Regions from separate parts of the Mesorhizobium sp. WSM4840 genome, predicted to be linked through region 2. Evidence: predicted binding sites of a transcription regulator. Region 2 holds the regulator's gene; the other holds the start of a gene.
What was found. Region 2 encodes PhoB, which activates phosphate uptake and scavenging genes when phosphate is short. Its sites were predicted from a motif close to TGTCATNNANCTGTCAT; they were not measured.

Region 1 (14,884 bases), on a different contig from region 2:
GAAATCGCCATTGCTGCCTGGCAGGCGCGCGACAGCGCCGGTGTGCCGCCCTTCTATCTTATCGCCGATCCGGCGTTGATCGCCGCACGGGCGCGCCTGCTCGGCGCCGATGTGCCAATCACGGAGACAATGCCAGCCGAAGCGGCGCGCGTCTTTACACGCGCGCTGCCCATCATGCCGCTTGCCATCCGCTTCGTCGACAGCCCCGGCCGGCCGGACCCAGCCAACGCCGCCGGCATCATCGAGGCGATCGACCGCGCTGTTGACGACTGCCTTGGCGGCCGCGCAGCAGCAGTCGTCACGTGCCCGATCGCCAAGAAGCCGCTCTACGATGCCGGCTTCCATTTCCCCGGCCACACCGAATATCTGGCGCATCTGGCGACGCTCCACACCGGCGCAGATGCGATGCCGGTGATGATGATCGCCGGTCCCGAGTTGCGCACGGTTCCGGTCACCATCCACATTGCGCTGCGCGAGGTGCCGAAAACGCTGACGACGGAGTTGATCGTCGCGACCGCCCGCATCACCGCCGCCGACCTCGAACACCGCTTCGGCATCGCCAAGCCGCGGCTTGCCATTGCCGGCCTCAATCCGCATGCCGGCGAAGGCGGCGCGATGGGCGCCGAGGACGAGCGCATCATCCGCCCGGCGGTCGACAGGCTGAGGGCGGAGGGCATCGACGCCTTCGGGCCGCTGCCGGCCGACACGCTGTTCCATGCCCGCGCCCGAGCCGGCTACGATGTGGCGCTGTGCATGTATCACGACCAGGCGCTGATCCCGGCCAAGGCGCTGGCCTTCGACGAGGCGGTCAACGTCACGCTCGGCCTACCCTTCATCCGCACCTCACCGGATCACGGCACCGCCTTCGATATCGCCGGCAAGGGCATAGCCCGGGCCGACAGCCTGATCGCGGCGCTAAGGCTCGCCCGCAGGCTTGCCGACACCGGGACGAGGGCTGCCGCCGCATGAGCCTGTGCATGAGAGCGGTCGCATGAGCATCGACGGGCTGCCGCCGTTGCGCACGGTGATCGAACGCCATGGGCTGCAGGCGAAAAAGGCGCTCGGCCAGAATTTCCTGCTCGACCTCAACCTGACCGGCAAGATCGCGCGCGCCGCCGGCGACCTGAAGGACGCCACGGTGATCGAGGTCGGTCCGGGTCCCGGCGGCCTGACCCGGGCGCTGCTTTCCCACGGCGCCGGTCGGGTCATCGCCATCGAGCGCGACGAGCGCTGCCTGGCAGCGCTCGTGGAGGTGTCAGATCACTATCCGGGCCGTTTGGAGATCATTGCCGGCGATGCGCTGAAGACGGATTTTGCAGCGCTTGCCAAAGGGGCACATGGGGGCAATGGATCTGTGAGGATCGTCGCCAACCTGCCCTACAATATCGGCACCGAACTTTTGATACGCTGGCTGACCGTCGCCGAGTGGCCGCCCTTCTACGCATCGATGACGCTGATGTTCCAGCGCGAGGTGGCCGAGCGCATCGTCGCCCGCCCCGGCAGCGATGCCTATGGCCGGCTGGGCGTGCTGGCAGGCTGGCGGACGGAGGCAAAAATCGCTTTCGACGTGCCGCCGCAAGCGTTCACGCCGCCGCCCACGGTTGTGTCGTCGGTGGTGCATCTGGTGCCGCGGGCGAGTCCCCTGCCCGCCGAGGTCAAGAAGCTCAGCCGCGTCACCGAAGCGGCCTTCGGCCAGCGCCGCAAAATGCTGCGGCAGAGCGTCAAGAGCCTCGGCGGCGAAGCCCTGCTCAGCCGCGCCGGCATCGATCCGACGCGGCGGGCGGAAACCTTGAGCGTCGAGGAATTCGTGCGACTGACCAACGCGGTGTGATTGCGCCGGCCCCTAGTCCGTCTTCTCGTCGAGCAACGCCGAGACGAAATCGAACAGGCCGGGCCGGCGATCGCGTCTGAGCCGCTCGGCGGTGACGATGCCGCGCACTTCGGCGAAGGCACGGTCGAGATCGTCGTTGATGATGACGAAATCATATTCCTTCCAGTGCTCGATCTCGTTGCGGGCGTTCTTCAGACGCGTCTCGATCACCGATTCCTGGTCCTCGGCGCGGCGCTTCAGCCGCGCCTTCAATTCTTTCATCGAGGGCGGCAGGATGAAAATCGAGACGATGTCGGCGCGCATCTTCTCCTTGAGCTGCTGGGCGCCCTGCCAGTCGATGTCGAACAGCATGTCGCGGCCCTGTGCCAGCGCCAGTTCGGCCGGTTCACGCGGCGTCGCATAGCAATTGCCATGCACTTCGGCCCATTCGAGCAGTTCGTCTGAATCGCGCAGCCGCTCGAACTCGCGCATGGTGCGGAAATGATAGTGGACGCCCTCGATCTCGCTGCCGCGGCGTGGCCGCGTGGTGACGGAGACTGACAGTTCGAGACTGGAATCGCTCTCCAGAAGATTGCGCGCGATCGTCGACTTGCCGGCGCCGGACGGCGACGACAGCACGAGCATCAGACCCCGGCGGCGAATGCGGGAACCCAAATCCCTGGCAACCATAGGCTCCTTGGCAACCATCAGGGTTACTCCAGATTCTGGACCTGTTCGCGAAACTGGTCGACCACCGCCTTCAGCTCCAGCCCTATGGCGGTGACACCAGCGGCGTTCGACTTCGAACACAGCGTATTCGATTCGCGGTTGAATTCCTGCGCCAGAAAATCGAGCTTGCGGCCGATGGCGCCGCCGCCTGCCAGCAGCACCCGGCCGGACGCCACATGCGTCTTCAGCCGATCGATCTCCTCGCGGATGTCGGCCTTGGTGGCCAGGAACGCCGCTTCCATATGCAACCGGCTGGCGTCGAGATTGGCGGAGGCATCCATCAGCAGCCGAACCTGCTCGGCAATCCGTTCGCGGATCACCGCCGGCTCGCGCGACGGATCGGCCTCGGCGCGCAGCGTCAGCGCCTCGATAGCGTCGATATGGCCGGACAGTAGCGAGCGCAGGGCGGCGCCCTCGCCCTGGCGTGCCTGCTCCAGCCCGCCCAGCGCCACTTCGAGCGCCGAGAGAATTGCGCTGTCGAGCACCGCCCGCGCCTCTTCGGTTTCGGTGGTTTCGGGGATGTCGAGCACGCCGCGTAGCGAAAGCAGCCCGTCGGCTGTCGCAGGCGCTGCGCCGAACTGCTCCTGCAGCCGCTTGGCCAGCCGTGCCAGATCCCTAAGGAAGACCTCGTTGACCACTGGCTGCGCCTGCTGGCCGGCGGCGCGGCCGACGGTCAGCGTTGCCTGGAAATTGCCGCGCGCAAAGCGCTTTTGCACCGTCTGCCTGACGGCCGGCTCCAGTCGCTCGAGGCCCTGCGGCAGCCGCAGCCTGACCTCGACGCTCTTGCCGTTGACCGACTTGACCTCCCAGGCGATCGACGTGCCGTCATGTTCGGCGACGGCCCGCGCAAAACCGGTCATGCTCTGCAAATTCATAATGCCCTTGCTTCCCCCTGGCGCATGATCCCGGAAGCGGTTCCGGGCCAGATCATGCGCGGCTTCAAAATGCCGGAGCGCCTCTTCGCGCCGGATCGGACGCAGACGCTCCTGATCTCAAAATCAGCACGTCCGCTGCCGTCAACGAATCGGAGGGACGATCCCAGAACCGTCCGGCGCTACTGCGGCGCCGCTCCCGCATCGCCATCGCCGCCGTCAACCGGCGCATCGGTCTGACCTTCCACCTTGGCGGCGTCGGCCTTGGCAGCACCGGCCTTGGCGGATTCGTCGGCCAGCTTCTTCTGCAGCGCCCGGTAACGGGCGACGTTCTCATTGTGCTCGGCGAGCGTCGCGGCAAAGACGTGACCGCCGGTGCCGTCGGCGACGAAATAGAGGTCGTCGGTCTTCGACGGGTTGGCTACCGCCTCCAGCGCCGCACGGCCGGGATTGGCGATCGGCGTCGGCGGCAGGCCATTGATCAGATAGGTGTTGTAGGGCGTCGGCTTCTTGATGTCCGACTGGTAGATCGGGCGGTCGGCGGGTTTGCCCTTGCCGCCGAACAGACCGTAGATAATGGTCGGATCGGACTGCAGCCGCATGCCCTTGGCCAGCCGGTTGAGGAAGACGGCGGCGACCCGTGAGCGTTCGTCGCCCTTGCCCGTCTCCTTCTCGACGATCGAAGCCAGGATGACGAAGTCGTCGACATTGGCCAGAGGCAGATCGGCGGCGCGCCGCTGCCAGACATCCTCGACCAGCTTCTTCTGATCCGCCAAAAGCTTCTCGACCATCTGCTGGCGTGTCGCGCCGCGGGTGAAACGCAGCGTGTCGGTGGCAAGGCTGCCCTCGGGTGGAATGGTCGCCGGCATATCGCCGTCGAGCGCTGCCTGATCGGCGATGCGCTGCAGCGCCTGCTCGACCGTCAGTCCCTCGGGGACGGTCAGCGAATACATCACCGACTTGCCGCTCTTCAGCAACTCCATGATGTCGCGCATGGAGGCCTGCGGCTTGATCTCGTATTCGCCGGCCTTCAGTTCCGAATCATTGCCAAAGGCACGCACGCCAAGGCGGAAGATGCGCGCGTCGCTGATCAGTCCGCGCCGCTCGAGCTGCTCTGCAATTTCCTGGACGCCGGTGTTCGGCTTGACCAGGAAGGTGTCGGCATTGGCCGACGGGCCGGGCTCGTTGAATTCCTGCTTGCCGAAATACAATGCAAAACCGGCCGCCAGAACCAACAGCATCACCAAGGAGATGACGAAGTTCATAAACACGACGAACTGGCTGCGCGAGGCGCGCGAGCGCTTGGGCGGCGGCGTGCCGGCTTCAGGCCGCAATGCTTCGCTGGCCGTCTTCGGCATGATCGGACCCGACGGTGCGGACCGTTGCCCGAATTCCCCATTGTCCGCCGAATTTGTGCTCATGGCGCCCTACCGTTTGATCGTGCAACGAATCCCCTTGGGCACAGTAGGGGCGAATATGGCAAAATTGACGGCACGCATAGACCGTGCCGGTCGGCGGACCGGTCAGCCATTGTAGCGCTGGAAGACCAGCGAGGCGTTGGTGCCGCCGAAGCCGAAGGAATTGGACAGCGCCACGTCGACCTGGCGGGCGCGCGGCTTGTGCGGCACCAGGTCGATCGCCGTTTCGCGCTCCGGGTTGTCGAGATTGATGGTGGCCGGCGCGATGTTGTCGCGAATGGCGAGGATCGAAAAGATCGCCTCGGCGGCGCCCGCCGCACCCAGGAGATGGCCTATCGACGACTTGGTCGACGACATCGATATTTTCGACGCGGCATTGCCTACCAGCCGCTCGACGGCGCCGAGCTCGATCGTGTCGGCCATGGTCGAGGTGCCGTGCGCGTTGATGTAGTCGACGTCTGCGGGCGTCAGCTTGGCCCGGTTCAGCGCCGCAACCATGCAGCGGAAGGCGCCGTCGCCATCTTCGGCCGGCGCGGTGATGTGATAGGCATCGCCGGTCAGGCCGTAACCGGTGACCTCGGCATAGATCTTGGCGCCGCGTGCCTTGGCGTGTTCCAGTTCCTCCAAAATGACGACGCCGGCGCCTTCGCCCATGACGAAGCCGTCGCGGTCGCGGTCATAGGGACGCGAGGCCGTTTCCGGAGCGTCGTTGCGGTCGGTGGACAGCGCACGGCAGGCTGCGAAACCGGCGATCGACAGCCGCGTCACCGGCGCCTCGGTGCCGCCCGCGACCATCACGTCGGCATCGCCCCACATGATCAGCCGAGCGGCGTCGCCGATGGCATGCGCGCCGGTGGAGCAAGCGGTGACGACGGCGTGGTTGGGGCCTCTCAGCCCATGCCGGATCGAAACCTGGCCGGAGACGAGATTGATGATCTGGCCGGGGATGAAGAACGGGCTGATGCGGCGCGGTCCGCGCTCCTTCAGGATCAACGCGTTCTCGGCGATGCCTTCGATGCCGCCGATGCCGGAGCCGATCAGCACGCCGGTGGCGCACTGTTCCTCATGCGTCTTCGGTGCCCACCCCGAATCCTTCAGCGCCTCGTCGGCGGCCGCGAGCCCGTAGAGGATGAAGTCGCCGATCTTGCGCAGTTCCTTCGGCTCGAGAACGGCCTCGGGATTGAAGGTGGCGTCCTCACCATTACCGCGCGGAATGACGTGGGCGACCTTACAGGCAAGATCCTCCACCTCGAACTCGGTGATGCGCTTGGCTGCGCTGCGGCCGGTAAGAAGCTCCTTCCAGCCATGCTCGAAGCCTACGCCGAAGGGCGAAAGCAGCCCAAGGCCCGTGACGACGACACGCCTCATCGCAGGTCCTCCTCGGTGATGACTGCAAATAGCGTCAGGCAGAAGCCTTATCGATGTACTTCACCGCATCGCCAACAGTCAGGATGGTTTCGGCCGCATCGTCCGGGATCTCGACGCCGAATTCTTCTTCGAACGCCATGACGAGTTCGACCGTGTCGAGACTGTCCGCGCCCAGATCATCGATGAAGCTCGCCTGCTCCGTCACCTTGTCGGCATCGACGCCAAGGTGCTCGATAACGATCTTCTTGACGCGCTCTGCGGTGTCACTCATTTGGGCATCCTCGTCTTTTGTTTGTCTGTCTTCGTTAGCGGGCAGAATGCCGCTAATCAAGCTGAAAGATGGTCCGGCCGGAAACGCAACAGCACCGGGCCGGTTTTTGCCCGAACCGCCGGGTTGCGGGCCGCATTACACGAAAATCGGCCTGGGTCCAAGGCGAAAAGGGGTGTTTTCCCGCAACTGTCAAATCATCGCCATGCCGCCATTCACGTGAATGGTCTGGCCGGTGACATAGGCAGCTTCGTTGGAAGCGAGGTAGGCGACGGCGGAAGCGACTTCGGCGCTGGTGCCCATGCGCCGTGTCGGGATCGCTGCCATGATCGCCTCTTTCTGCTTGTCGTTGAGCTTGTCGGTCATCGCCGATTCGATGAAGCCCGGAGCGACGCAGTTGACGGTGATGTTGCGGGTGGCGATCTCCTGCGCCAGCGACTTGGAAAAGCCGATCATGCCGGCCTTGGAGGCGCAGTAATTGGTCTGGCCGGGATTGCCGGTGACGCCAACCACAGAGGTGATGTTGATGATGCGGCCATGCCGGCGCCGCATCATCGGATGGGTCAGTTCGCGGGTCAGCCGGAACACGGCGGTCAGATTGACTTCGAGCACCGTATCCCAGTCGGCGTCCGCCATGCGTACGAACAGACCGTCCTTGGTGATGCCGGCATTGTTGACGAGAATATCGACGCCTTCGAGATCGGCCTCGACCTGCTGGCCGAGCGCCTTGACCTCGTCGCGATTGGAAAGGTTCGCCGGGAACAGCTTGACCCGCTCGCCGAGCTCGGCCGCCAGCGTCTCCAGCTTTTCGACGCGGGTGCCGTGCAGGCCGACAACGGCGCCCTGCGCATGCAGCACCCTGGCGATAGCCTCGCCGATGCCTCCCGATGCGCCTGTGACGAGCGCCTTGCGGCCGGTCAATTCGAACATGTCTTGTCTCCTGATCTAAGAGAACACCCTACACGGGTGGGGTCAAATCTCGGCGGTTATGCGAGCGCCGCCAGCGCCGCCTCGACATCCGCCGCCGTGCCGACAGCGCCGGTGGCGATATCGCGGTTGATGCGCCGCGCCAGTCCCGACAGCACCTTGCCGGCGCCCACCTCGTAAAGTGTCGCAATGCCATTTGCGCCGAACCACTCCACCGTTTCGCGCCAGCGCACGCGGCCGGTCACCTGTTCGACCAGGCGGCGGGCGATTGCGTCCGGATCGCTGGACGGGGTGACCGACACGTTAGAGACTACGGCCACCAACGGCGCGTTCTTCGTGACCTCGGCCAGCGCATTGCGCATGACCTTGGCCGCCGGTGCCATAAGCGCCGAATGGAAAGGTGCCGAGACCTGCAGAATCAGCGCCCGCTTGGCGCCTTTATCCGTGCACAGCCTCGCCGCCAGTTCGACCGCCGCCCTGGCGCCGGAGATCACCAGTTGGCCACCGCCATTGTCGTTGGCAATCTGGCAAACTGAATCTTTGGCTGAACCTTTGGCCGCTTCAGCGCAGGCGTCTTCGACATCGGCCTGTTCCAGCCCGATGATCGCCGCCATGGCGCCCTCGCCGGCCGGCACTGCCGCCTGCATGGCATTGCCGCGGATACGCAAGAGCCGGGCGGCATCGGCGACCGAAACGAAACCGGCGGCGGCAAGCGCCGAATATTCGCCGAGCGAATGGCCGGCGACATAGGCGACCTTGTCCTTCAGCGAGAAGCCGCGCGATTCCAGCGCCCGGATCGCGGCAAGTGACACAGCCATCAGCGCCGGCTGGGCATTGGCGGTCAGCGTCAGCGTCTCTTCCGGCCCTTCCCAGATCAGCTTCGACAGGTTTTCGCCGAGCGCGTCGTCGACCTCTTCGAAGATCTTCCGCGATTCCGGAAAGGCGTCGGCGAGGTCCTTGCCCATGCCGACAGCTTGGCTGCCCTGTCCCGGAAAGGTGAATGCAACGGCCATGTGTGGCTCCCAACCGGCTGATTTTTTCCTGCCTGTGACGCAAGGCGGGCGGGCAAGTCAAGTCCGGTATCGGCCCGACCCGGGCCACTCCGGCTCGGTATTGCTGGCCGAGTACCTGTTCCAAAAGGCTTTTTATCGATCACTCATGATGAAAATCGCTCACGATTCGTTTGCTGGCTCTTCTTATTTCAGCCACAGGCGCTAGCTTTTCGTGACATATCGATGACAGCTCAATGACGCTTTTGTGTATGGTCGGGGGAATTGTAAGGTGGCAAGGACTAGGAAGGGCGCTGGCAAAGCCGCGCCACAGTTTCTGGAAGGCGATCCGGCCACCGGCTATCTGCCGGGCCGGAAATGGCCTGTTATCCGTTATGGCCTCGTCAGCCTTCTCGCCGCCACCATCCTGGTTTTTGCGATCGAACTGATCGTGCGCGGCGACTTTGCCGGTACCGTCGCATTCTTCCTGCAGCCCTTCAAGCCGGGCTGGACCACCATCATCATCTTCGCGCTGATTCTGATCGGCCTCGACGCAGTGCTCGGCCGCAGCCACCAGAGCCTGATTATCGTCGCGCCGCTGACCCTGGCGCTGGCCTTCGTCGGCCATCAGAAATCGCTTTATCTCGGCGATCCGCTCTATCCGACCGATTTCCTCTATTCACGCCAGATCGTAGCGCTGATGCCGCTTCTGGTGCGCGAACGTCCGGGAACCGCCATCGCTCTGGCGGTCGGCATCGTTGGCAGCCTCTCGCTGCTCGTTTATGGCTGGCGGCTGTGGCGCCGCCGGGTACCGGCGCTCGGTCGCAAGGGGCGGCTGGCCAGGCTGACGCTGACCGTGCCGCTGCTCGCCTTCTTCGTGTCGATCATGGATTACGCGACGTTCTCGTGGACCCGCGACCGGCTGCAAATCATCCCGATCATGTGGGACCAGAAAGAAAATTACGCCTCCAACGGCTTCGCACTGGCCTTCGCGCTCAACGTGCCGATGGCCCATGTCCCCGCGCCTGCCGGCTACTCCGACAAAGCGATCGCGGCGATCGAAAGGCCTGATGTGAAGGCATCGGTACCGACCGAGAAGCCAGATATCATCATCGTCATGAGCGAATCCTTCTGGGATCCGACCGAACTGCCCGGCGTCACCATCACGCCCGATCCGATTCCCAACGTGCGGGCGCTGCGCTCTGGCCACGTATTCTCGCCCGAATTCGGCGGCATGACCGCCAATGTCGAGTTCGAGGCGCTGACCGGCCTTTCCAACGCCTTCCTGCCGGCCGGCAGCATCCCCTACCAGCAATATGTCCGCGCGCCGGTGCCGTCGATGGCAACGTTCCTGAAGAGCCAGGGCTATGAGACGCGCGCCATCCATCCGGGCACAAGCTGGTTCTGGAACCGAACGCCGGTTTATGCGGAGTTCGGCTTCGATGACTTCAAGTCCGAAGAAAACATGCCATATCTCGAAAAGCGCGGGCCGCTAGCGTCGGACGCGGCAATGACCGACGAGATCATCCGCGAAGCCGACGCCACGGACAATCCGTTCTTCTACTTCGCCGTCAGCCTGCAAAACCACGGACCCTACGAACCGAATCGCTACTACAATCCGACCCACAAGGTGCAGGCTCCGACCAGCCAGTGGGCAAAGGATTCGCTGCTGAGCTTCACGGAAGGCGCATCCGACGCCGACAAGAGCCTCGAGCGCCTTGTCGAATGGGCGAAGAACCGGCGGCGACCGACGGTCATCGCCTTCTTCGGCGACCATCTGCCGCCGCTCGGTCCTGTCTATGTCGAGACCGGCTTCCTCAAGGATAACGTCGCGCCACGCAAGGAGCCGCCCGACCAGATGCTGCTGCATCACCGAACACCGCTGATCGTATGGTCCAACCGCACCGGTCCGGTCGCGGACATGGGCACTGTCAGTCCAGTCTTTCTGCCCTACCATGTCCTGACCACGGCCGGGATCAGCCACCCCTATTACACCGGCTTCCTCGGCCAGATGCGCGAGCGCTACAGCGTCGTCGACCGCAATTTGTTGATGACGCCGGCGGGCGAGGCCACGCCGGACTGGGCGCGCAAGAAGAAAATCGACCCGGCCATTCGCGATTTCCGTCTGCTGCAATACGACATGATGTTCGGCAAGCGCCGCGCAGCGCCCGATTTCTTCCCGGAAACGGTGAAGAAGCTCGTTCCGCATACAAGCTGAAGATGCCGCGACATGTCGCCCTCGCGGCGGCGGATTTTCGGCTCGCCCTTGCCTTGCGGCCAAATTCCTGTATAGACGCCCGCAATCTGCCGGTCCTTGCTGGGGGCTGAACGGAGGGCCGGAGGTTTTTTCGAAACCTTCGTGTGGAGCCAGAAGCGCTTCCGCCTCCCGTGTCTCCGCTCTCGACCGTCTCGTCATGCTCCTTTCTTCCCCGCCCCCTAGGGATCGGCGGGTCAGAGAAGTTGCAGAGGCTTTTGCCGCCGGGAACCGGGAGAGAAACGAAGAAAGGCAATAGAACAATATGGCTCTTTACGAACATGTGTTTCTTGCCCGGCAGGACCTCTCGCAGCAGCAGGTCGATGCGCTTGTCGAACAGTACAAGGGCGTCATCTCCGCGAATGGCGGGTCCGTCGGCCGGGTCGAGAACTGGGGACTGAAGTCCCTCACCTACCGGGTCAACAAGAACCGGAAGGCATACTACACGCTGATGGACATCACCTGCCCGCCGGCCGCACTCAACGAGATGGAGCGTCAGATGGGCCTGTCCGAGGATGTGCTACGCTTCCTCACCATCAAGGTCGATGCGCATGAGGAAGGCCCGTCGGCGATGATGCAGAAGCGCGAGGAGCGCTCGGAACGCGGCGGCTTCGGCGACCGTGACCGCGGCCCGCGCTCGTTCGGCGACCGCGATCGCGGCGACCGTGGCGATCGCCCGCCGCGCAGCTTCGGTGGCGACGCCGGTGCAGAACGTGGTCCGCGCCGTCCGCGCGAAGGTGTTGAAGGGGGTGCAGAATAATGGTCGACATCAACCAGATCCCGACCCGGCGCCCGTTCCACCGCCGCCGCAAGACCTGCCCGTTCTCCGGCGCCAACGCGCCCAAGATCGACTACAAGGACGTACGTCTGCTGCAGCGCTACATTTCCGAGCGCGGTAAGATCGTGCCGTCGCGCATCACCGCCGTCAGCCAGAAGAAGCAGCGCGAGCTCGCCAAGGCGATCAAACGCGCCCGCTTCCTCGGCCTGCTGCCCTACGTGGTTCGCTAGCACTCTTTCAGCGGGCGGTTCGCCGCCCGCTTTTCCCACGGCGACGGGCGCCGCGGGGTTGCCATCAAATCCCGGGTTGAGGTGAAGACCTCTAACTGCCGCGACAGGCAGGACAGCGACACAGGCGGCGACGCCCTCAGCTTCCTGACCTGTTCCAAACAATTCGGCGTCGATGCCAGCGATTTGGCGCCCAAACGAAGGAACAAAACCATGGACGTCATTCTTCTCGAGCGCGTTTCCCGCCTCGGTCAGATGGGCGATACCGTCAAGGTCAAGGATGGATTCGCCCGCAACTTCCTGCTGCCGCAGGGCAAGGCGCTGCGCGCCAACGAAGCCAACAAGAAGAAATTCGAAGGCCAGCGCGCCCAGCTCGAAGCCCGCAACCTCGAGCGCAAGTCCGAGGCCATGCAGATTTCGGAAAAGCTCGACGGCAAGAGCTTCATCGCGGTGCGTTCGGCCGGCGAAACCGGCCAGCTCTACGGCTCGGTGTCGACCCGCGACATCGCCGAGTTGCTGACGGCGGAAGGTTTCTCGGTCAACCGCAACCAGATCCTGCTCAACCAGCCGATCAAGACCATCGGCCTTACCAATGTGGCGATCGCGCTGCATCCGGAAGTCGAGGTCACCATCACGCTAAACATCGCCCGCACGGCCGACGAAGCCGAGCGCCAGGCCAAGGGCGAGACGCTGACCACCGCCGAAGCCATCTATGGCGAAGACATCAACGACAATGCCCGCCCGGACAACTTCTTCGACCCCAATGCCGAGTTCGAAGGCGGCGAAGACAACGGCTGATTGCACGTCACAAGCGTCAGAGCGGCGCTTTAAAACGTTTCGTCGGCTTCCAATCATTTCTGGACCAATGCCCAGGCCCCTCGCCTGGGCATTTTTGTGCCAAAAGGAACTTTTCGAACCCCTATATGTTGAGGCAGACTACAGCGCCGCGCGTCCTTTGGACGCGGAAAGGATTCTGTAGAACTTTGGTTTGGCGCATGATCCTTTCCGAAAATCGATTTCGATTTTCGGGGTCATGCGCCAAGACAGCGTGTCTGACCGAGAGGGGACATTGGTCATGAATATTCTGCTGAAACGCATTCTCGACCGCCTGGTGCGCACCGGCAATCTCAAAGTCACCGGACCGAAAGGCCTCTCGGTGATCTTCGGCGACGGCAGCGGCGATCTGGTGCACATGCACATCAAGACCGCGCATGCCGAGCGCGCCATCACCTTCGATCCGATGCTGGCGGTGCCGGAAGCCTATATGGACGGTGAACTCGACATACTCGAGGGCGGCGTGCTGGGGGTGATGCGCATCGCCTTCCAGAACATGGGTAGCGGCGGCATCGACGCCACCTGGTCGAAGGCGATCGAGGGCCTGCGCCACGCCTTCCGCCGCCTGCAGCAGATCAACACGGCGGCGCGCGCGCGCCGTAACGTGCAGCGCCACTATGATTTGTCGGGCGACCTCTACCGGCTCTTCCTCGACGAGGACATGCAGTATTCCTGCGCCTATTTCGAGCAACCGGACATGACGCTCGATGAGGCCCAGGCCGCCAAGAAGCGCCACATCGCCGCCAAGCTCAGGCTGAAGGCCGGCCAGACGGTGCTCGACATCGGCTCCGGCTGGGGCGGGCTCGGCATCTATCTCGCCAAGTCCTTCGACGTCGACGTGCAAGGTGTGACGTTGTCGACCGAACAGCATGGCGTCGCCACCGACCGCGCCCATGCGCAGGGGCTGGAAAACCGCGTGCATTTCGAAGTGAGGGATTATCGCGAGCTCAACGAGCGCTTCGACCGCATCGTCTCGGTCGGCATGTTCGAGCATGTCGGCGTCAACCACTACCGCACCTTCTTCGACAAATCGGCGACGCTTTTGAAGCCGGACGGCGTCATGCTGCTGCACACGATCGGCCGCTCCGGCGCGCCGTGGGCAACCAGCGCCTTCATCCGCAAATACATCTTTCCCGGCGGCTACATACCCTCGCTCTCTGAAGTAATGCCTGCGATCGAAAAGTCGGGCCTCATCGTCACCGACATCGAAATCCTGCGGCTACATTATGCCGAGACGCTGAGGCATTGGAGCGAGCGCTTCGCCGCCAATCGCGACAGGGCCAAGGCGATCTATGACGAGCGTTTCTGCCGCATGTGGGAGTTCTACCTGGGGGCCTCGGAAGCAGCCTTCCGCTGGCAGGATCTGGTGATCTTCCAGATCCAGATTGCCAAGAAGAACGACACGCTGCCGATGTCTCGCGACTATATGGCTAAATGCGAGAAGGCGCTGGAGATGCGCGACATGGGACATCGCCCAAAAGCCCCTGCCGCCAAGCCCGCGCGGCGCCGCAAGGTGGCTGATACGGAATAGACTGTCGACGATCACGCCATTGCCGCTTGCCATTGCCGGCCGGCACGCTGAAAAAGGTCTCGTCGTCGCCGCGGGACCTTTTTTCATGACCTATCTCATCTACATCGTTGCTGCCCTTGCCGAGATAGCCGGCTGCTTTTCGATCTGGGCGTGGTGGCGGCTGGAAAAGTCACCGTTGTGGCTGGCGCCGGGCCTGGTCTCGCTCGCTTTGTTCGGCTTCCTGCTGGCGCTGGTAGACATCAGCGCGGCGGGCCGCGCCTATGCTGCCTATGGCGGCATTTACATCGCCGCCTCGCTCGGATGGCTGTGGCTGGTGGAAGGCGTTCGCCCCGACCGTTGGGACCTCGCCGGTTCCGCGCTCTGCATCGTTGGCGCTTCGGTCATCCTGCTCGCACCTCGGGGTGCCTGAGCTATGGAACTGCCTATCCCGCTTCGACAGGGCGTCGAGCGCCTCCTCGAAAAAGTGCCGCTGCCGACGCTGAAGCAAGCGGCAAAAACGCTGTCGGACCGCTACCGCGCCGAACTGCGCGACGGGCGCCTGCACATGGCCGAGGAGATGGCGGTCAAGGCCTATCTGGCGACGCGGCTGCCGGCAACCTATGCCGCCGTCCATGCCAGCCTCGATGCGGTCAGCGAGCCAAGGCCCGATTATGCGCCCAAAAGCCTGCTCGATGTCGGCGCCGGCCCTGGTACCGTGCTTTGGGCTGCGCTCGATCTCTGGCCCGACCTCGAGCAGGCGGTGCTGATCGAGGCGAGCGCCGCGGTGCGCCGGGTCGGCGAGGCGCTTGCCACTGAGGCGATGACGGCCAGGATCGCCTGGCTGGCCGGCGATGTCACCATCGACCTTGCCGATCTCAAGCCGGCCGAGCTGGTCACCTG
Region 2 (14,884 bases):
AATGGTGCGACCGAGGGCGAAAACGGTATGCTCACGCTGACGAGCGGCGCGTCGTCGCTGCTGGTCGCGTTCAATGGCGGTACGGTCAAGCTGACCGCGCTGTCGCCTGGGGCCAACGGGACGGCGGTCGCAAAGGGCACGGTGATCGAGGCGCTAGACAGCACGGCGCCCGCCGCGAGCGGCCAGGCATTCCTGCGCGTCATCGACACGCCGGAAGCATCGCGAAAGATTTCCGACAAGATGATCGTCTGGCTCGACACGCTGAAGAGCGCCGGCCTGATCGAAAGCCGGTTCAACTCGATCTTCTTCTTCACCGGCGCAAGCCGCGAGCCGGAACTGGCCGGTGTCTGGGGCGCGGTCGTCGGATCGTTCCTGACCATGATCGTTACGCTCGCCATCGCCTTCCCGATCGGCGTTTCGGCGGCGATCTATCTTGAGGAATTTGCCCCCAAGAACCGGCTGACGACGATCATCGAAGTGAATATCAACAATCTGGCGGCGGTGCCTTCGATCGTCTTCGGCCTGCTTGGACTTGCCGTATTCCTGAATTTCTTCGGCATGCCGCGCTCAGCCCCGGTGGTCGGCGGCATGGTGCTGGCGCTGATGACCCTGCCGATCATCATTATCGCCTCACGCGCTTCGCTGCGCGCCGTGCCGCCGTCGATCCGCGAGGCGGCGCTTGGCATCGGAGCGTCCAAGGTCCAGACCGTATTCCATCACGTCCTGCCGCTGGCGATGCCGGGTATCATGACCGGCACCATCCTCGGAATGGCGCATGCGCTGGGTGAAACCGCGCCGCTGCTGATGATCGGCATGGTCGCCTTCATCGTCGACATTCCCGGCGGCTTCACCGATCCCGCGACGATCCTGCCGGTGCAGATATTCATGTGGGCGGATTTCCCGGAAGCCGGGTTCCAGCAGAAGACTTCGGCGGCGATTTTGATTTTGCTGCTTTTTTTGGTCATCATGAATGCCATCGCGGTGATACTGCGCAGGCGCTTCGAGCGGCGCTGGTAAGGAGTAGAGGATATGAACATCATGACGGAAGCCGGCGTCGAACAGAAACTGAGCAGCGGAACCATCGCCCCTTCGATCAAGATGAAGGGCGACAAGGTCTCTGTTCATTACGGCGAGAAGCGAGCTCTGTTCGACGTGGATCTCGATGTCCGCGAGAACCAGGTGACGGCGTTGATCGGCCCATCGGGCTGTGGCAAGTCGACCTTCCTGCGGTGCCTGAACCGAATGAACGACACCATCGATATCGCGCGGGTGAGCGGCAAGATCACGCTCGACGGCGAGGATGTCTACGACCCGAAGATCGATGTCGTCGAGCTGCGAGCCCGCGTCGGCATGGTATTCCAGAAGCCGAACCCGTTTCCGAAGTCGATCTATGAAAACGTCGCCTACGGTCCGCGCATTCACGGCCTGGCCAGGAGCAAGGCCGAGTTGGACGGCATCGTTGAATCGAGCCTGAAGAAGGCCGGCCTGTTCAACGAGGTCAAGGATCGCCTGCTCGAGTCGGGTACCGGTCTCTCCGGCGGACAGCAGCAGCGCCTGTGCATCGCGCGCGCCATCGCCGTATCGCCGGAAGTGATCCTGATGGACGAGCCCTGTTCGGCGCTCGATCCGATCGCCACCGCCCGCGTCGAGGAACTGATTGACGAACTGCGCCAGAACTACACGATCGTCATCGTCACCCATTCGATGCAGCAGGCAGCGCGCGTGTCGCAACGCACGGCGATGTTCCATCTCGGCTATCTGGTCGAGGAGGGCGCGACCGACAAGATGTTCACCAACCCCGACGACAAGCGCACCCAGGACTACATCACCGGCCGGTTCGGCTGAGCGGTCCGGCGGCGAATTTCGAACACGAGGACAGTATCATGGGTGAACACACCGTCGCATCTTTCGACGAGGAACTGGAGCACATCGACAGGCTGATCCGCGATATGGACGAGCTCGCCGCCGCGATGGTCGCAGCCTCGATCCGCGCGTTGCTTGCATCAGACAATGCGATGGCGCAGCGCGTCGTCTCGGACGACGCCATCATGGATGCGCGGCAGCGCGAACTCGACGATAGTGCGATCACGCTGATCGCCAAGCGGCAGCCGATGGCGCAAGATCTGCGCGCCGTGGTTGGCGCAATCCGCATGGCCGGCGATCTCGAGCGCATCGGCGACCTGGCCAAGAACATAGCCAAGCGGGTCAGCGCAGTCGGGCAGAGCGCCACGCCGCGTAATCTCTCGCACGGTATCGACGCGATGGCGGATCTCGTTCTTGTGCAGCTCCGCGGCGTGGTCGAGCACTATGTGTCGCGCAATGCCGGCGCGTTGAAAGAACTGCGCGCCGACGACCAGAAGATCGACGTGAAATACACGGCGGTTTTTCGCGAACTCCTGACCTACATGATGGAGGATCCGCGCAACATCACCGCCTGCACGCATCTTCTGTTCTGCGCCAAGAATCTCGAGCGTATCGGCGATCACGTCACCAACATCGCCGAAAACGCCTACTATGTCGTGACCGGGCAGCAATTGCCGGCGGATCGCCCGAAGCTCGACGAAACGACGATGTCGGCGCCGGCGACATGACGGGGGTGACCGGTCGATGATCGCGCCACGCATCATGGTGGTGGAGGACGAAGAGCCGCTGGGCGTCCTCCTCCGCTACAATCTGGAATCCGAAGGCTATCAGGTCGAGGTGGTGACGCGCGGCGACGAGGCCGAAATCCGGCTGCAGGAAAACGTGCCCGATCTTCTGGTGCTCGACTGGATGGTGCCGGCGGTTTCCGGCATCGAGCTTTGCCGACGCCTTCGGATGCGCCCCGAAACCGAGCGGCTGCCGATCATCATGCTGACCGCACGCGGCGAGGAGAGCGACCGGGTGCGCGGCCTCTCGACAGGGGCCGACGACTACCTGGTCAAGCCGTTCTCGACACCGGAATTCATGGCCAGGATCAAGGCGCTGCTGCGCCGCGCCAAGCCCGAAGTGCTGTCCAGCGTGCTGAAGGTCGGCGACATCATGCTCGATCGCGAATCGCACAGGGTCTATCGCAAGAAGAGCGAGATCCGGCTCGGGCCGACCGAATTCCGGCTGCTCGAATTCATGATGCGGCACCCAGGTCGGGTCTTCTCGCGCAGCCAGTTGCTCGATAATGTCTGGGGCGAGACGATCTACATCGACGAGCGCACGGTGGACGTCCATGTCGGCCGGTTGCGCAAGGCGGTCAACAATGGGCGCATGCCCGATGTCATCCGCACCATCCGCGGTGCGGGCTATGCGATCAGGGAAGACTAGCTGATATTCAGGTGATGCCGGCCTGCGACCGGCGATTTCCTGCGCTTCCGGTACTTACCCAAAAGTACGCTCCGTTCCGGTTCTCGGAACTCGCCCAGTCTGGTCGCTTCGCGCCCGTCTTCGAGCCCGGCGCGGCCTGACCTGAATCTCAACACATCCCCAAGTCGCATTCCGCCTTTGTTCCTTGCCTTCGGACTCACGCCACGTCCTTCCTGATCGTGCCGGACTTCCCTTGCGCGCCCGGCGCGAAAATCTCCTGGTCGACGAAGCTCAGCGCTCGCAAGGCGCAGCCTTCGCGGATCAGCGGCAGCTCGTTCGTCTCGGTGTCGAAGGAAATCGAACCCGAATGCTGGCCGCCGGCGGTCTGGGCGATGGCCTCGCGCAGGGCCGGCTCGATCAGGTCGAAGGCGGCAGCGCTGGCGCCGACCATGGCGACCGGCGCCGGATCGATCAGCGCGAACAGGCTGCCAAGCCCGAAGCCGAGCGCTTCGCCGGCCTTGCGGTAGGCTTCGCGCTCCGGTCCGTCCGTCTGGCGCGCCCGGGCCGCCAGTGCCCGCATCTCGGCGTCGCTGACATCGGCGACCGGCTCTGCGTTCTCGCTCAATTGCCTTGCGTTGCGCCAGATGGCGTAGTTGCCGGCATAGGCCTCGACGCAGCCGCGCCGCCCGCAGCGGCAAAGCGCGCCGCCCGGCCGATGAATCATGTGGCCGAATTCGCCGCCCGAGGAATGGGTGCCGGTGAACAGTTCGCCCTTCAGCACCAGCCCCATACCGATGCCGTGCGAGAGCAGGATGGCGATGAAATCGTCGCGATAGCGATCCGGGTCGCGCCAGCGCAGCGCCACGGCCATCATGTTGCAGTCGTTCTCCATGATGGCCGGGATGCCGAACTCGCGTTCCAGAATGTCGGCGAAGGCGATGTTCGTCTGCGGCGTGATCGGCGACCACAACATGGCGCGCGCATGCGAATCGGTGATGCCCTGGATCGCCAGCGCGATGCGGGCGACGCTTTGGACGTCGAGGTCGGGGTCTTCGATCCGGCGCCGCACGATGGCGACACATTCGTCGATCAGCTCGTCGCGCGACATGGTCAGCGTGTCCAGCCGGCGCTGTTCCTCGGCGACCACCTGTCCGGCATAATCGATGACAGCGACCGACAGGAAATTCAGCGACAACACGACCGCCAATACCGCAGCGGCTTCCGGTTTGAGGCTGAGGCCGACCTGCGGTCGGCCGCGTTTCATCGAAACGGTCTCGCTCGCCTTGCTCTCGGTCAGGATGCCTTCCTGGATCAGGTCGGAAGAAATCGCCGATATGGTCGAATGACTGAGGCCGGTGGTTGCTGCGATCTCGGTCCGTGACGGCTGGCCGGCCCGGCGTACGGCCGAAATCACCATCGCCCGGTTGCGCCGGCGCAAATCGTCATGGCGGATTCCAACCGACATTTTTTTGCTTCCTCCCTATTGCCGCGGCCGCTCATGAACCGGAAGCCGTCAGTAATGTCCGACAAATACTGGCAGAAGCAGAAGGGCCTGTCATTGTTTATTCCGAGGCTCGAAAAAAAGCCGGCAGGCCAACAAAATCCATCAGAATTGGTGTTGACAGTGCTTCGGCGTTGGACCAGTATTTTTTCGAGGCTCGAAAAAATAGGAGCCTTTGTGCCGGCCTTCGGGCCAGTTGGTCGCGCCGTACGCGGCGCAGGGAGGAAAATCATGAAGAGATTCACAGCCGCCATTCTGGCGGGGGTCGCCATGTCGCTGACGCTCGCGTCGGTCGCACAGGCCAAGGACAAGGTCATTGGCGTTTCGTGGTCGAACTTCCAGGAAGAGCGTTGGAAGACCGACGAAGCCGCCATGAAGTCGGCGATCGAGGCCGCCGGCGACAAGTATATTTCCGCCGATGCACAGTCCAATCCCGGCAAGCAGCTGACCGATGTCGAGAGCCTGATCTCGCAGGGCGCCAACGCGCTGATCATCCTTGCGCAGGATGCCTCGGCCATCGGGCCGGCGGTGCAGAAGGCGCTGGACGAAGGCATTCCGGTCGTCGGCTATGACCGGCTGATCGAGAACAAGGACGTGTTCTATCTGACCTTCGACAACCAGGAAGTCGGCCGCATGCAGGCCCGCGAAGTGTTCAAGGTGGCGCCGGAAGGCAATTACGTCTTCATCAAGGGCTCGGGCGCCGATCCGAATGCCGATTTTCTGTTCGCCGGCTCCATGGAAGTGCTCAAGGACGCGATCGACAGCGGCAAGATCAAGAATGTCGGCGAGGCCTATACGGACGGCTGGCTTCCCGCCAACGCTCAGAAGAACATGGAACAGTTCCTGACCGCCAACGACAACAAGGTCGATGCCGTGGTTGCTGCCAATGACGGCACCGCTGGTGGCGTCGTCGCGGCGCTGACGGCGCAAGGCTTGGCCGGATCCGTCCCGGTGTCGGGCCAGGACGGCGACCATGCCGCGCTGAACCGTATCGCGCTCGGCACGCAGACCGTATCAGTATGGAAAGACGCGCGCGAGCTCGGCAAGAACGCTGCCGAGATCGCCTCGCAGCTGGCCGACGCCAAGCAGATGACAGACATTGCGGGCGTCAAGGACTTCGCCACGCCGGGCGGCAATGTCGTCAAGTCGCTGTTCCTGACGCCGATTGCCATCACCAAGGACAATCTCAACGTCGTCATCGACGCGGGCTGGATCAAGAAGGAAGAGGTCTGCGCCGGCGTGGCAGCGGGCACCGTCCCGGTCTGCAACTGATCCGGCCTTCGCAAGAAGCCTGAAACGCCGCGGCTTCACGCCGCGGCGTTTTTTCAGAAAGAATTGTTTTTCCGCTTCTCGCGGCTAACTTCCAAGCTGCTTCCGGCATCCGCGGCAGACGGCAACCCGGTGGGAGGACATCATGACCGACACGACTTCCAACACGCCGGCCGCCGATACAGCTGCCGATCGGGCGCGTGAATCCGAGCTCAGCCCCGTCGGCCGCTTCCTCAAGGCAACCGAGCTCGACATACGCATGCTCGGCATGGTCGGCGCGCTGCTGGTCATCTGGGTTGGAATCCACATCCTGTCGGGCGGGCTCTTCCTTACGCCGCGCAATCTCTGGAACCTGTCGGTGCAGACCTCCTCGGTCGCGATCATGGCGACCGGCATGGTGCTGGTCATCGTGATGCGCAACATCGATCTTTCGGTCGGCTCCGTCGAAGGTGTGATCGGCATGGTGATGGGCGTCGCGCAGGCCGAATTCCTCATCCGGGTCATGGGCTTCCAGCTTGGAAATCCCTGGATATGGATCATCGCACTGGCTGCCGGCGTAGCGCTCGGCCTCATGATCGGCGCGCTCCAGGGCTTCATCATCGCCTATCTCGAGGTTCCGGCCTTCATCGTGACGCTGGGCGGCCTGCTGATCTGGCGCGGCATGGCGTGGCTGATGACGAGCGGGCGCACCGTCGCGCCGCTCGACGCCACATTCCAGCTCATGGGTGGCGGGCCGCGTGGCTCGATCGGGGCAACCGCAAGCTGGATCGTCGGCATTCTCGCCTGTGTGGCCGTCGCCTTGATGCTGCTCAACGGCCGGTCACAGCGCAAGCGGTTCAAATTCCCGCTGCGCCCGGTCTGGGCGGAGAGCTTGCTTGGTGTTTTCGCCTGCGCCGCCATCCTTGGCGCCGTCTGGATCGCCAATTCCTACCCCTGGCCGATCGGCATCGTTCGCCAGTACGCTCAGCGGACCGGCATCACCGTTCCCGAAGGCGGCCTGTTCATCGCCCATGGCATCGCCATACCGGTGCTGATCGCGGTCGCAGTCGGCATCGTCATGACCTTCATCACCAGGCGCACCCGTTTCGGCCGCTATGTCTTCGCCATTGGCGGCAATCCGGAAGCGGCCGAACTCGCCGGCATCAACACGCGCTGGGTGACCATGAAGGTGTTCATGATCATGGGCGTGCTGGCCGCGATCAGCGCGGCGATTGCGTCGGCCCGCCTCAATGCGTCGACCAATGCGCTGGGTACGCTGGACGAGCTCTTGGTCATCGCGGCTGCGGTCATTGGCGGTACGTCGCTGGTCGGCGGCTCCGGCACGGTGCTCGGCGCGATGCTGGGCGCACTTCTGATGCAGTCGCTGCAGTCCGGCATGGTGTTGCTCGGCATCGATTCACCGCTTCAGAGCGTCGTCGTCGGCGCCGTCCTGGTCGTCGCCGTTTGGCTCGACACCGTCTACCGCAAGCGGGTCTGAGCATGATCCCGAGCCGAAGCGCCGCGTCAGCGAAAATTGGACGCCGGTTTCGACGAGACCGTGCTCAAGCAAAAACCATAGGGAGGAACGATCATGGCTGACACAACTGCGCCCACGCCACTGATCGATATGCGCAACATTTCGATTGCCTTTGGCGGCATTCGTGCTGTCGACGATGCGTCGATCGACCTTTTCCCGGGCGAGGTCGTGGCACTGCTTGGCCACAACGGCGCCGGCAAGTCGACGCTGATCAAGATCCTGTCCGGCGCCTACAAGCGCGATTCGGGCCAGATCTTCGTCAATGGCGAAGAGGCTTCGATCTCCAATCCGCGCGACGCCAAGAAATACGGCATCGAGACGATCTACCAGACGCTGGCGCTCGCCGACAATGTCGACGCCGCCGCCAATCTCTTCCTCGGCCGCGAGCTGATGACCGGCTGGGGCACGCTCGACGACGGCGCCATGGAGGCTGAGGCGCGCAAGGTGATGGGCAGGCTCAATCCCCGTTTCCAGCGCTTCAAGGAGCCGGTGGTCAAGCTTTCGGGCGGCCAGCGGCAGTCGGTGGCAATCGCGCGAGCCATCCTGTTCAACGCCCGAATCCTGATCATGGATGAGCCGACGGCGGCATTGGGACCGCAGGAAACGGCGCAGGTCGGCGAACTGGTCATGCAGCTCAAGGCCGACGGCATCGGCATCTTCCTGATCAGCCACGACATCCACGATGTGTTCGAGCTTGCCGACCGCGTCTGCGTGATGAAGAATGGTCGGGTCGTCGGCACGGCGCGCACCAGCGACGTGACCCAGGACGAGGTGCTCGGCATGATCATTTTGGGCAAGTGCCCGCCCGGTGCCATTCCGGGCCCAGGTGCACTGAAGATCGCCGCCTGAAGCGTCAAATACCTGTCATGTGATATGCCAGTCGTCATGATGGTTTGGCCGCGCCATTGTGTTGCCACGGGGACTTGCCCATAAGATGGGGAACCATGGGCCGCAGCAGCAACTTGAAGAAGTTCTTCCCGATCGTCGCTTTCATCGCCGTCGCGCTGATCAGCCTGACGATGGCGGGATTCGCCTATTTCGCCACGCAGGAAGCAGCGCGCATCAAGTTCGAGGCGACGGCGGACGACGCGCTCAACCGGATCGACAGCCGCATCGACCTGCATCTGTCGCTGCTGCGATCGACCCATGCGCTGTTCGAGGCGCGCAATGGTGGCATTTCGCGGGGCGAGTTCAAGGCGTTCTTCGAAGCGCTTGGTATCAACGACAATTTTACCGGCCTGCGCGGTATCGGCTTTCTCCGGCTGGTGAGAGCCGGCGACGAGGCAGCTGTCGAGCGTGCCATCCTGCACGACTATGGCGCCAGCGATGCGATCTATCCGGCTACGACAACGCTGCCATGGCGTACGCCCATCACGCTGTTCGAGCCGCTGGATCCTTCCAATCAATCCAGCATCGGCTACGACATGTTCACCGAACCGGTGCGGCGCGAGGCGATCGAAAGGGCGATGGCCGACAACCAGCAGCACGCGAGCGGGCGCGTGCAGCTGGGCCAGGAAACAGGTGCTGCGCAGACCTTCACCGGCTTCCTGGTCTTCGTGCGGCTCAACGTCGAAACCGCCCAGGACGGCATCGATGCGTCCAGATCCTCGACATCAGGCTTTCTTTATGCGGCCTTCCGCGCCCGCGATCTGTTCCAGACCGCGCTCAGCCGAACGCCGCTGCTGCCGGTGAACATCGAAATCTATGACGGCAAGGTGGATGCCGACCATCTTTTGTTCCAGTCGGAAACGCCGCCGGCGTCGAGCTTCGGTGACAGGCTGGTGGTTTCTCGCGAGATCACCATCGCCGGACGTCCATGGACCGTCCTGTTCAGACCGACAAGCGCATTCTCGCAACCCTCCTCGCGCGCCATTCCGGTGATGCTCGGCCTGTTCGGGCTGCTGCTTGCGGGAACCATCGCGCTGGTGGCCCGCTATCAGGAGCGGGCCTATGACGCGGTCTCGCTGCTTCATGAAACGACGGAAAAAAGCCTGCTCGAAAAAGACCTGATGCTGCAGGAGATGAAGCACCGCATCAAGAACTCGATTACGCGGGTGCTGGCGATCGCGCGCCAGACGGCGTCGCACGCCACCGACGTCCACGAGTTCTCGTCCTCTTTTTCGGCCCGGCTGCAAGCGATGGCGGCTTCCCAGGACATGCTGACGCGCTCGCGCTGGCAGAAGGCCGATCTCGGCGATCTCTTGCGCATCGAACTTGGCCAGGTGTTCGGCAAGGAGCTTCCCGAGGGGATATTGTCGGGGCCAGAGGTGTTGCTCGACGAGACGACGACGCAAGCGCTCGGCCTGACCTTTCATGAACTGGCAACGAACGCGCTGAAATATGGCGAAACCGGCAATTCGGTCAATGCTAGAACGGGCGAGTGGTCACTCAAGGTCGACTGGTCGGTCGAGGGCCGCAGGAGCGACCGGACGCTGGTCCTCAACTGGCGCGAAGCCGGCCAGAAGAAGCTCGAACCACCTGTCAAAACCGGTTTTGGCACCAAGCTGATCGATCTGAACGTCACGCGCGAATTGCGCGGTACGATCAATCGCGATTTTCACGATGGCGGGTTGAGCGTGGAAATCAGGATTCCACTGTCGGACTGAAACGCTGCCGCAAACCGACCGTTTTCGAAGGCGCAAGTAAACAGAGACCGGCTCGTCCGGTCTCCGCTTCTATTGCTTCATGCGTTTGAAACGGATCAACAGCGAGCCGTAAACAGACGGCCACGGTTGTCGCGGTACTGGCAATAGCCATTGCGCAGGTTGCGCACCAGCAGGCCGGTACCGGCACCGATGGCTGCGCCGACGAGCGCACCCTTGCCGCCATCAATCAGGCCGCCGGCCAGAGCGCCGACACCGGCGCCGACGGCGACATCCTTCTCAGTGGTGCTGCAACCGCTGGCTGCGATCACGGCAACCATGGCAATAATCATCTTCCGCATAGGGTCACTCCTCGCCTTTTTGTCCTCACTTGTAGCTCTACCCGTCATGTATCATGCGAAAAAGCGTTTTGCCTGCTCGATTTCATTGTTGGCTAAGGGAATCTTTTTCGGGGCGCGCGCCGTTCGAGGCAACCTCAAGATTGGAAATCTCCACGGACGCGTCGAGCGTGCCGTCCGGACGCACATTCCAGCCGATCTGGTCGTAATCATCCTCAAGTGCCGGATCGACGGAAAGGCATTTGGCAATTATGCGCGGAGCCTGACCCTGCAAATCGCTCAAGGCAAAGCAAGGCAAAGGGCCGCGCGGCGGTGCATTCCTGAGCGGTTTCGAAAACGCTCACCGATACGGGCAGTTCGCGACACTCGGTCATCGCGTTCGAACAGCCAATGACCAGCAACACGGCAGCGATGTGTTCCATGGCGACGGTCCTCCGGCCATAAGAACGGGCCACATCCGTCAAAGTTCCTGCCATGCAGGCTGGCGCGACTGATTGGAGAACAGGTCGACATGAGGCAAGCACAAGCCGCCGGCCACTTTGGGTCCGACGCTTTAAATTGTATTTATGCATGTCGTTATCGCAAAACCGCTGCACACCCTCGGGTCAGGCCCGAGGGCATGCTTTCGCGCGACATGCATTAGATCAACTGGAACGCGGCGACCAGGACGACCACTGCAGCCAGCCCGATCGCGGCGACGCCGGGGTCGGGAGGGAAGTACGGGGCGACGGCATCGCGGATGCTTCGAGATCCTGAAACCCGCCCATCGAAACGCGCGCGGCCTGTTCCAGCCTGTTGATGTCGGCAACCGTCAAAGCCATTCCTCCCGTACTGCGCAGCAACTGCGATCGAAAACGTCATGCGGAGCGGTGTCTGGGAAAAACAGCATCGGACTTTATGGTGAACAGATGGTTAAGCCGGCGCGGCCGGTATCGATCCCCAGCCCTCTTGGCCCCGGCTCTCTTGGGCTCGGCTGCTGTCCGTTCAATCCGTCTCGAAATTGCCGCGAGGAACGACAAGACGATATTCGAGACGGTCCCCGGTGATTTCAAGTGTCGCCGTACCGTTCAACGACGCAGGCACGACGCGCTCCAGCGCGACGCTGCCAAAGCGCTTCTCACTGGGCTGATTGTCGTTGGCTCCGATGGCTTCGGCCCATGTCAGCGACAGTGCGGTCTCGCCAGCGGAAGCGGCCGTCAGATCGGCCGTCACCTCGACGAATCCGTCGGCTCGCGACAGAGCGCCGTAGCTGACCGAATTGACGGTAAGCTCGTGCATGGCCAAGCCGATATGCAGGGCGGCATTGGGGTTGAGGTAGGGATTTGCACCCTGGAAACGCAAGCTGCGCACAGGGTCGGCTCCATAGCGGCCGACCTGTCCGGACACCAGTTCGCGTAGTGCCGCTCCCCGCCAGTTCGACGAGGTCACCAGGTCCTGGGATGAGGCAAGCGACTGCAGCCGGCCGCGAAAGCGTGTCAGGAAATCACCGAGCGTGTCCGAATAACGGCTGGTCTGGGTGGCGATGCTCTGGATGATTGCCAAAAGGTTCTTTGAGCGGTGGCTGACCTCGCGCAGCAGCGTCTTCAGGGTCTGCTCGCGACGTTTCTGCTCGGTCGTTTCGACCATGGTGGTGACGACGCCCTGCACGGCGCCGCCGTCGTCGTGATCCGCGTCTACCCATATTTGGAACCAGCGAACGCCATCGTCGGCGGGAATGCTGAGCTCAAGATGTTCCGGATTGCCGGATGCGACGACATTGCGTTTGGCCGCACCGATACGCTCCGCCTGCGCCAGCGGCAGGATGCCGTTGCTGTCGGTCGTATCGGAAGCCCATGGCGGGCGCATGTTGCGGGCCCAGACGGTTTTCATCTCGCGATCCTGATAGAGAACCGAAATGCCGGCATTGTGCAGCGCATGGAGAAGGGCCCGGCCAAGCTGCATTCCACTCTCAGCGGACTGCAAAGCGATGATCTCATCGCTCCGTCCGCTGTCTTTCATGTCTCCGGCTCTGGGTTGCATTGTTCAGTTCACCCGCCCAATGCAGGCTGAACGGCTGACGGAAAAATGGGTTCCCAAAAGAGGTCCGCCGAGCGACGTCCGGTAAGGACTCCGCCCGGCGGTAGCTGGAAACCGCTTGAGGGGTGCGGCTCCCAGTGTTCGATCGCAGTTCACGACGCGCGTTTGAACAAGCCCGCGATAAGCGAAATGATCAGGAAAGCGAGAAAAATGAAAAACAGTATCTGCGCTATACCGGCCGAGGTGCCGGCGATACCGCCGAAACCAAGAGCGCCTGCAATGATCGCGACGACGAGAAATACGAGCGCCCAGTAAAGCATGATCCATCTCCTTCAAATGGTACGGCAAAAACGTCTTTCGCTACCGTTTGTTCCACCATTTCCCGAAAAAGACGATCCCTGGAAATCTTTCCGGCCCGAATTGAATCGCCATGCGCAGGGGGAAGTTCGAGGCGCAAGTGACGTTTGCCAGCCGCAAGCGGCCAGCATCATTCGATCAGTGGGAAAACGGGCGATCCGTGGAACGGGCAGCGCGAGGCTGGGCCTGCCCGGTCCTATGCAGCGGCTTTCGCATGCCGGTCGAAGAACAGCGCCTGGCTGATCAGGGCCTTGACCATATCCGGATTGAACGGCTTGGTGACGAGGAAGGCCGGCTCCGGCCGCTCGCCGGTCAGGAGGCGCTCGGGAAAGGCGGTGATGAAGATCACCGGCACCGGCGTGGACGACAGGATCTCGTTCACCGCTTCGATGCCCGAGCTGCCGTCGGCAAGCTGGATGTCGGCCAGCACCATCTTCGGCCGCGTCTTTGTGAACATCGCCACCGCCTCGGCGTGGGTACGCGCAGTTCCGACGACGCGATGGCCGAGGCTTTCGACCATTTGCTCGATGTCCATGGCGATCAGCGGCTCGTCCTCGATGATCAGCACATCGGTTGCCACCTGGCGGGAAATCTCGTTGCTGGCCTCGGCGAGAAGTTCGGAGAACTCCTGATCGTCGACGTCGAGAATCTCCGCCGCCTCGTCTTCGCTGAAACCTTCGACGGCGACCAGCAGGAAGGCTTGGCGGGGGCGGGGTGAGATCGCGTTCAGATTGGCGGCGGCGCGCTGTTCCCACGCCGACTGCGGGTGTTCTTGCGGAACGCGGATGGCGACCGAGGTGAACAGCCTGGCGAAGACTTTGTAGAGCGCGATGCGGTCGTTCGACGCGTCCGGAAAGATGTCGATGTCGGCGATGATGGCTTCGAGCATCGCGGCGACCAGCGCGTCGCCACTCTCCTGCGATCCGGAAACGGCTCGCGAGAAGCGGCGCAGGAACGGCAGGTGCGGAGCGATGGTTGCGGATAGGCTCATGATGGACGTCTCCCTCCGACGTAATTGCATAGATTGCAGGCCAAGGTGATTACAAGCCCCGAAAATAAACCCTGAAAGCATAAACGCCGGCTTTCCGAAAAAGTTCCGATGGTTTGGAACTAATGTAAGAGGACGGCGTTTGAGGTCGGGACGGGCAACCAGACGAGGGGACCGCCTGCTTTGCATCGTGTATTGAAGGGCGGCAGGGTGCTGGGAACAAAGGGCGAAATGAAGACATGACGAAAGATACCACGGCTGGCGCTGCAAACAGGCGCCGGGCAGCTTCCGGCGACCCGCTCGGGCCAAATTCGGAAATCGGCCGCAAACTCAAGCAATATTACGACGAGCTGGTCTCCGACAATGTGCCGGATCGCTTCGCCCAATTGCTCAGCCAGTTGGAACAGGCCCAGCCTGCACGGAAAAAGGACTGAGGCATGGCGGCCGTCTCCCAGAGCTTCAAGACGGATCTGCTCGGCTCGATTCCGAGCCTGCGGGCCTTTGCCGTGTCGCTGACGCAAAACGCCGACAAGGCCGACGATCTGGTGCAGGAAACGCTGGTGAAGGCCTGGGACAAGCATGAAAGCTTCGAGCCGGGCACCAATCTCAAGGCATGGCTGTTCACCATCCTGCGCAACGAATTCTATTCGCAGATGCGCAAGCGCGGCCGCGAGGTGCAGGACAGCGACGGCATCATGACAGCCAGGCTAGCCGTTCATCCGGCCCAGCACGGTCAGCTTGACCTCAAGGACTTTCGTAGCGCGCTCGAGCAATTGCCCGAGGACCAGCGCGAAGCCATCATTCTCATCGGCGCTTCGGGTTTTTCCTACGAGGAAGCTGCTGAGATTTGCGGCTGTGCGGTCGGAACGATCAAGAGCCGCGTCAGCCGCGCCCGCACGCGGCTGCAGGAAATCTTGAAGATTTCCGGCGATGACGAGTTTGGGCCGGATGCGATATCGGCTCAGGTGACGGGGTCGAACGCCGCCTGAATACTGACTCTCGGCAATATAGGCCCCCGGT

Region 1: a site for PhoB is predicted at 8,628-8,644, ahead of AC0L3I_RS20520 (LTA synthase family protein). Genes of this name have one in related genera too.

The regions. Positions count from the first base shown of each region.
Region 1 is NZ_JBVVQD010000015.1:65,252-80,135, forward strand. Features, by position in the region: gene pdxA (4-hydroxythreonine-4-phosphate dehydrogenase PdxA) at 1-969, shown strand, start outside; gene rsmA (16S rRNA (adenine(1518)-N(6)/adenine(1519)-N(6))-dimethyltransferase RsmA) at 992-1,831, shown strand; gene gmk (guanylate kinase) at 1,844-2,518, opposite strand; gene AC0L3I_RS20490 (YicC/YloC family endoribonuclease) at 2,524-3,414, opposite strand; gene mltG (endolytic transglycosylase MltG) at 3,594-4,832, opposite strand; gene fabF (beta-ketoacyl-ACP synthase II) at 4,935-6,197, opposite strand; gene AC0L3I_RS20505 (acyl carrier protein) at 6,232-6,468, opposite strand; gene fabG (3-oxoacyl-[acyl-carrier-protein] reductase) at 6,658-7,395, opposite strand; gene fabD (ACP S-malonyltransferase) at 7,452-8,405, opposite strand; gene AC0L3I_RS20520 (LTA synthase family protein) at 8,674-10,599, shown strand; gene rpsF (30S ribosomal protein S6) at 10,901-11,395, shown strand; gene rpsR (30S ribosomal protein S18) at 11,395-11,643, shown strand; gene rplI (50S ribosomal protein L9) at 11,854-12,438, shown strand; gene AC0L3I_RS20540 (class I SAM-dependent methyltransferase) at 12,716-14,005, shown strand; gene AC0L3I_RS20545 (YnfA family protein) at 14,091-14,414, shown strand; gene AC0L3I_RS20550 (small ribosomal subunit Rsm22 family protein) at 14,418-14,884, shown strand, end outside.
Region 2 is NZ_JBVVQD010000001.1:48,127-63,010, reverse strand. Features, by position in the region: gene pstA (phosphate ABC transporter permease PstA) at 1-1,017, shown strand, start outside; gene pstB (phosphate ABC transporter ATP-binding protein PstB) at 1,030-1,845, shown strand; gene phoU (phosphate signaling complex protein PhoU) at 1,884-2,591, shown strand; gene phoB (phosphate regulon transcriptional regulator PhoB) at 2,608-3,297, shown strand; gene AC0L3I_RS00310 (ROK family protein) at 3,494-4,741, opposite strand; gene xylF (D-xylose ABC transporter substrate-binding protein) at 5,009-6,049, shown strand; gene AC0L3I_RS00300 (sugar ABC transporter permease) at 6,192-7,523, shown strand; gene AC0L3I_RS00295 (ATP-binding cassette domain-containing protein) at 7,617-8,411, shown strand; gene AC0L3I_RS00290 (CHASE domain-containing protein) at 8,525-10,168, shown strand; gene AC0L3I_RS00285 (YMGG-like glycine zipper-containing protein) at 10,264-10,506, opposite strand; gene AC0L3I_RS00280 (hypothetical protein) at 10,589-10,786, opposite strand; gene AC0L3I_RS00275 (sensor histidine kinase) at 11,488-12,522, opposite strand; gene AC0L3I_RS00270 (DUF1328 domain-containing protein) at 12,672-12,839, opposite strand; gene AC0L3I_RS00265 (response regulator) at 13,073-13,867, opposite strand; gene AC0L3I_RS00260 (NepR family anti-sigma factor) at 14,104-14,298, shown strand; gene AC0L3I_RS00255 (RNA polymerase sigma factor) at 14,302-14,853, shown strand.